2 regions of the Bacillus sp. 1NLA3E genome follow, and region 1 is predicted to be linked to the other one. Evidence: a T-box and tRNA genes for the amino acid it is inferred to sense, from the RefSeq annotation. Region 1 holds a T-box; the other holds one or more tRNA genes.
The links. A T-box is a leader RNA that pairs with one kind of tRNA and senses whether it is charged. The one in region 1 lies ahead of tyrS (tyrosine--tRNA ligase), so its partner is inferred to be a tRNA-Tyr.
Positions count from the first base shown of each region.

Region 2: it has a tRNA-Tyr gene. The T-box ahead of tyrS (tyrosine--tRNA ligase) is inferred to sense a tRNA for this amino acid. The anticodon was not compared.

Region 1 covers NC_021171.1:3,764,948-3,768,352, reverse strand. Annotated here, with positions in the region: gene B1NLA3E_RS18040 (transglycosylase domain-containing protein) at 1-1,307, opposite strand, end outside; T-box leader at 1,450-1,671, shown strand; gene tyrS (tyrosine--tRNA ligase) at 1,714-2,976, shown strand; gene rpsD (30S ribosomal protein S4) at 3,029-3,405, opposite strand, start outside.
Region 2 covers NC_021171.1:168,343-171,747, reverse strand. Annotated here, with positions in the region: gene sigW (RNA polymerase sigma factor SigW) at 1-83, opposite strand, end outside; gene rocF (arginase) at 362-1,258, opposite strand; tRNA gene B1NLA3E_RS00945 (tRNA-Lys) at 1,420-1,492, opposite strand; tRNA gene B1NLA3E_RS00940 (tRNA-Gln) at 1,497-1,571, opposite strand; tRNA gene B1NLA3E_RS00935 (tRNA-Tyr) at 1,640-1,724, opposite strand; tRNA gene B1NLA3E_RS00930 (tRNA-Thr) at 1,731-1,806, opposite strand; tRNA gene B1NLA3E_RS00925 (tRNA-Val) at 1,825-1,900, opposite strand; tRNA gene B1NLA3E_RS00920 (tRNA-Glu) at 1,907-1,981, opposite strand; tRNA gene B1NLA3E_RS00915 (tRNA-Thr) at 2,001-2,073, opposite strand; tRNA gene B1NLA3E_RS00910 (tRNA-Asn) at 2,114-2,188, opposite strand; rRNA gene rrf (5S ribosomal RNA) at 2,209-2,325, opposite strand; rRNA gene B1NLA3E_RS00900 (23S ribosomal RNA) at 2,444-3,405, opposite strand, start outside.

The DNA.
Region 1 (3,405 bases):
TTGCGTCCGCCAACAAAGCTGATAATTTTTCCTGTCTTATTTTCAATTAAGATTGCTCCAACCTCAACCGGTTCCTTTACTGTAATCTTTTCACCAGTTTCAGGGTCAGTTTTCTCTTGTGGCTGATCTGGTCCATAATATTTGGAACTATCTTTTACCTGTTGCATTGCATCATAAATATCTTTATTGATGGTTGAATAAATCTTGTAGCCATTTTGTCGAATATTACGATCTGCTAACTCATGATATTCTTCCAATAATGCATTATCTTTTTTTAGATCCTGTTCTTCATAGCCGTCCTGTTTTGCGAGAATGGTTGCAAGAATATCTACAGAACGTTTCTCTATTTCTACGGTTACCCAAGGATATTTTTCCTGGGGGTTTTCTTTTGATGGGATAAAATCTTTCGTAATATCATAAACGAGTGCGTCGTTATATTGCTGCTCATTGATATATCCACCGTCATACATTCTTTTTAAAACGGTTTTCATTCTACCAATACCTGGTGCTAAATTTTTCTTGATCTGTTTATCTCTTGTATAGGGTGTATATCCGAAAGGACTCTGGGGAAGACCAGCAATGAAAGCTGCCTGAGGCAAACTTAACTGACTTGCGTCAACACCAAAAATTCCTTTAGCAGCTGATTGTACTCCCGCTATATTTCTTCCTGAGGAATTTCGACCGAACGTGGAAACATTAAGGTAAGCTTCGAGAATTTCCTTTTTATCAAAGAATTTTTCTAAACGTAATGCTAAAAGGATTTCTTTTGCTTTTCTATCAAATGAAACTTCGTTTGTTAAAAGCTGGTTTTTAATAAGTTGCTGGGTCAGGGTACTTCCCCCTGTTTTGACAGAGGAGTTGGTTACCTCTTGGAACAATGCCCGGAAAATAGCCTTAGGAACGACTCCGTTATGCTTATAAAAGTATTCATCTTCCGTTGCCACAACAGCATCCTGTAAATATTTTGATACATGATCAAGCGTTACTTCCTCGCGGTCAATATCTGAGCGAAGTTTTCCTAAATAAACGTCATTAGCAAAATATAATTCTGATGTTTCCTCATAATTATAAATTTGTGTTTTCATACTAGCATAGGAACGAATAGGTTCGTCCTTTACAAGTGAAGCGAAGTAGCCACCACCTATTCCTAAGGCAAATGTACCTCCAATAATGGAAATAATAAAAAGTATTAAAACTAGATTCCAAACAACTTGATAGGTGATTCTAGCTCTTTTTACTATCTGTTTATTTGTCAAAAGGTTTAAGCCTGACCTCAGTTTCTTTTTCCAATTTTGATTCACATTCATGAATATATCAAACCCCCTAAAATCACATCAATTATAGCATAATGGAACCAGGAAAATGACATGGTTCGTCATTTTTCAGTAATTTGCATTGGTAAATTGACAACTAGGGTTCTTATATGGTAAAAATGCTTTATAAAATTAATATTTTGCTTTGATGGGAAACCAGTAGTGCTTCTATCACTGTTTCAGAAAACCGGCGGTCGCTGTGAGTCGGTACAAATAGAAGAATGAATTACCTCCCTGAGCATTCGTTGTGAACGATTAATAAGTAGCAGCGAACGGATGAACCGTTATTTTTTTAAGTGGAGGACCGAGTTTCTGGTTCTTAATTTGGGTGGTACCGCGCTTTTTTAGCGTCCCTGCATATTGCAGGGGCGTTTTTTATTTTTCTGGAGGAGGAAATATTATGAATGAATTATTAAAGGATCTCGCATGGCGAGGGATTATCTATCAGCAAACAGATGAAGTTGGGATTCTTGATACATTAAACAAGGAGAGTATTTCTTTGTATTGTGGAGTTGACCCGACAGCTGACAGTATGCATATTGGACATTTATTGCCATTTTTAACTTTGCGTCGATTTCAATTGTCCGGTCACCGTCCAATTGTGCTAGTCGGTGGTGCTACTGGATTAATAGGGGATCCGAGCGGTAAGAAGGAAGAACGCAAATTACAAACACTTGAAACAGTACAGTACAATGTAAGTTGTCTTCAAAAGCAGCTTGAAAGGATTTTTGATTTTGAAGGCTCTAACGGCGCGATCATGGTCAATAACTATGATTGGGCTGGGTCAATGGATATTGTTACTTTTTTACGCGACTTTGGGAAGCATGTTGGCATTAATTATATGTTAGCAAAAGATACGATTGCGACCCGTTTGGATACTGGAATCTCCTTTACTGAGTTTACGTATACAATTTTGCAGGCAATGGACTTTTTCCATCTATATGAGAACCACGAATGTCGTATGCAAATTGGTGGAAGCGATCAATGGGGTAATATTACGACTGGCTTAGAATTGATACGTAAAATGCAGCCGGAAGGTGCAAAAGCGTACGGTCTGACTATTCCGCTTGTGACAAAAGCAGATGGGACTAAGTTTGGAAAAACAGAAAGCGGTGCTATCTGGCTAGATCCTGAAAAAACGTCGCCTTATGAGTTTTATCAATTCTGGATTAATACAGCTGATGCAGATGTCGTAAAATATTTAAAATTCTTCACCTTCCTTCCTCAAGCTGAAATTGAAGAACTAGCAAAGGCAGTGATGGATGAACCACATCTTCGCAAGGCACAAAAGACTTTGGCTGAAGAAATGACTCGAATGATTCACGGTCAAGAGTCATTAGACCAAGCAATTAAAATTTCGGCTGCCTTATTTAGTGGTGATGTTAAAAATCTAACCGCAGTTGAAATCAAACAAGGCTTTAAAGATGTCCCTTCCTATACTGCAACGGGTGAAGAGATTGCCCTAGTTGATTTGCTAGTCGATGCGAAGATATCTCCGTCAAAGCGTCAAGCGCGTGAGGATATTACAAACGGGGCCGTTACTATTAACGGGGAGCGGATTACGGATACAGCTTATGTTTTAACGATAAGCAATCGGATTGAAGAACAATTTACGATTATCCGCCGCGGCAAGAAGAAATACACATTAATAAAGTATTCATGATTTATAAACATAAAAGAACCTTCCGAAATTCGGAAGGTTCTTTTCATAAAGATTAACGTGAGTAGAACTCAACGATAAGAGCTTCGTTAATTTCAGCAGGTAGTTCAGAACGCTCTGGTAAGCGAGTGAAAGTACCTTCTAATTTTTCAGCATCGAAAGTTAAGAAATCAGGAACGAAATTACTTACTTCGACAGCTTCTTTAACGATATCAAGGTTGCGAGACTTTTCGCGAAGGCCAATTACTTGACCAGCAGCTACGCGGAAAGATGGAATGTCAACGCGAGATCCATTAACTAAAATATGACCGTGGTTAACAAGCTGACGAGCTTGACGGCGCGTACGAGCTAAACCTAAACGGTAAACAACATTGTCTAAGCGAGCTTCAAGAAGAATCATGAAGTTTTCACCATGTTTACCAGGCATTTTGC
Region 2 (3,405 bases), 1.2 Mb from region 1:
TTATATATCTCAACAATCTCCCCGAAAGCGTTTTGGTCGCCTTTTAGTACCTGCTTTATCCTTTTCTTTACGATTTCTTCCATTCATTTACCTCCGCTCTATGCGGCTATACGATATTACGAATCGATAGCAGAAAAGGTTTCATTTTCTTTAAAATTTTTTCTCCCTTTATCTTAGCAAATCTCTCTTAATAAGTTTAGAACAATCTTGCCGTGAAGTAATAATTATTTATCCTCTCTTTCCAAATTCTCTCTCAAAACCAACATATACACAGAAAAGAGCTACCGCAAAACTCGGCAACTCTTAATTTTGGTTATTAATCATGACTCTTAAAAGATATTATTGTTCAAACCCTTCATTACTATAAGAGTTTTTCACCAAACAAGGAACCCATTAAAGAAACAGCTACGGTAGCTGTTTTATTTTTTTCATCTAAAATCGGGTTTACTTCCACAAATTCTGCAGAAGTAATAATATTTGCTTCAGAAAGCATCTCCATCGCCAAATTACTCTCACGATAACTGATCCCGCCTATAACAGGTGTTCCCACCCCAGGTGCATCGTTTGGGTCTAATCCATCGAGATCCAATGATAAATGAACCCCGTCAGTTTTATCCTTTAAATAGTCAATCGTTTCTTCCATGACTTTTGTCATTCCTAAACGATCAACTTCATGCATGGTGTAAACCTTTATACCTTTTTCTTTAATTAATACTTTTTCTCCGTCATCTAATGCCCTTGCCCCAATAATAACAATATTTTCGGGCTTGATTTTCGGACAATACCCTGCAATTTCAGTGAGAGTAGGATGGCCAATTCCAATACTAATAGCCAATGGCATACCATGAATATTTCCTGATGGAGAGGTTTCTGCTGTATTTAAGTCACCGTGGGCATCATACCAAATGACACCCAAATTTTGATAATGTTTTGCCACCCCTGAAAGGGTCCCAATCGCAATACTATGGTCTCCACCAAGGACAAGTGGAAATGATCCAGCGCTGACCACCTCATCTACCCTTTTTGCAAGGAGCTCGCTTTTTTCGGCAACAAGTTCTAGATTTCGTAAATTGGTGTCCTTCCTGACGACAACTTCTGGTCTTCCAATTGGAATATCTCCTAAATCATCTATCTCATATTGTAAAGTTTTTAGTCTTTCAATCATCCCTGCATATCTCATCGCACTTGGACCCATGTCAACTCCTCGTCGTAATTGCCCCAAGTCCATCGGCATACCAATAATCGAAATCTTTCTCATCGACTTTTCCTCCTCGTGCCTTTTATATATTTTAACTGTTCTGAATTTAATCACCCTTCTATTGTAACCTCTTGGAATTAAATGACTCAACTCAACAAAGTTCTGTATATATATACAGAAAAAGACCTTAATCCAAAAGGATTAAGGTCTTTAATACATAATGAGCCATGAAGGACTTGAACCTTCGACCCTCTGATTAAAAGTCAGATGCTCTACCAACTGAGCTAATGGCTCGTAATGGCTGGGCTAGCAGGGATCGAACCTACGAGTGACGGAGTCAAAGTCCGTTGCCTTACCGCTTGGCTATAGCCCAATAAATTAATTAATAATTTCAAAATAAAAAGGACACCAATTTACTTGTCCATTTTCTTGATATTAAAATGGTGGAGGGGGACGGGTTCGAACCGCCGAACCCCAAGGGAGCGGATTTACAGTCCGCCGCGTTTAGCCACTTCGCTACCCCTCCAAAAAATGGTGCCGGCGAGAGGACTTGAACCCCCAACCTACTGATTACAAGTCAGTTGCTCTACCAATTGAGCTACCCCGGCAAACTTTTGAAAAATATATGGTGGAGGATGACGGGCTCGAACCGCCGACCCTCTGCTTGTAAGGCAGATGCTCTCCCAGCTGAGCTAATCCTCCACATTTTGGTGACCCCTACGGGACTCGAACCCGTGTTACCTCCGTGAAAGGGAGGTGTCTTAACCACTTGACCAAGGGGCCATTATAAAATTCCTATAAGAGCTCCCAACCGGACTCGAACCGGTGACCTCTTCCTTACCATGGAAGTGCTCTACCTGCTGAGCTATGGAAGCATAATACCAAGCCCATAAACCTTTGGTCTATTTAAAAGTTTGGCTCCGCAGGTAGGACTCGAACCTACGACCATTCGGTTAACAGCCGAATGCTCTACCACTGAGCTACTGCGGAATAATAATAATAATGGAACAGCCCGGCAACGTCCTACTCTCACAGGGGGAGAACCCCCAACTACCATCGGCGCTGAGAAGCTTAACTTCCGTGTTCGGTATGGGAACGGGTGTGACCTTCTCGCTATCGCCACCAGACTATTTTTTTCATAAGACATTATTTATTATAATGACTTTTTGAAGTTTTGCAAGAGAAATTTTCATTCCCTCAAAACTAGAAAATGCAGAAGAAGTTGTAAAACCAATAACACCTTTTTTGGTTAAGTCCTCGATCGATTAGTATCAGTCAGCTCCACACGTCACCGCGCTTCCACCTCTGACCTATCAACCTGATCATCTTTCAGGGATCTTACTAGCTTGCGCTATGGGAAATCTCATCTTGAGGGGGGCTTCATGCTTAGATGCTTTCAGCACTTATCCCTTCCGCACATAGCTACCCAGCTATGCCTTTGGCAAGACAACTGGTACACCAGCGGTGCGTCCATCCCGGTCCTCTCGTACTAAGGACAGCTCCTCTCAAATTTCCTGCGCCCACGACGGATAGGGACCGAACTGTCTCACGACGTTCTGAACCCAGCTCGCGTACCGCTTTAATGGGCGAACAGCCCAACCCTTGGGACCGACTACAGCCCCAGGATGCGATGAGCCGACATCGAGGTGCCAAACCTCCCCGTCGATGTGGACTCTTGGGGGAGATAAGCCTGTTATCCCCGGGGTAGCTTTTATCCGTTGAGCGATGGCCCTTCCATGCGGAACCACCGGATCACTAAGCCCGACTTTCGTCCCTGCTCGACTTGTAGGTCTCGCAGTCAAGCTCCCTTGTGCCTTTACACTCTACGAATGATTTCCAACCATTCTGAGGGAACCTTTGGGCGCCTCCGTTACTCTTTAGGAGGCGACCGCCCCAGTCAAACTGCCCACCTGACACTGTCTCCTACCCCGATCAGGGGTATGGGTTAGAATTTCAATACAGCCAGGGTAGTATCCCACCAATGCCTCCACCGAAGCTAGCGCTCCGGCTTCTACGGCTCCTACCTATCCTGTACAAGCTGTACCAAAATTCAATATCAGGCTACAGTAAAGCTCCACGGGGTCTTTCCGTCCTGTCGCGGGTAACCTGCATCTTCACAGGTACTATAATTTCACCGAGTCTCTCGTTGAGACAGTGCCCAGATCGTTACGCCTTTCGTGCGGGTCGGAACTTACCCGACAAGGAAT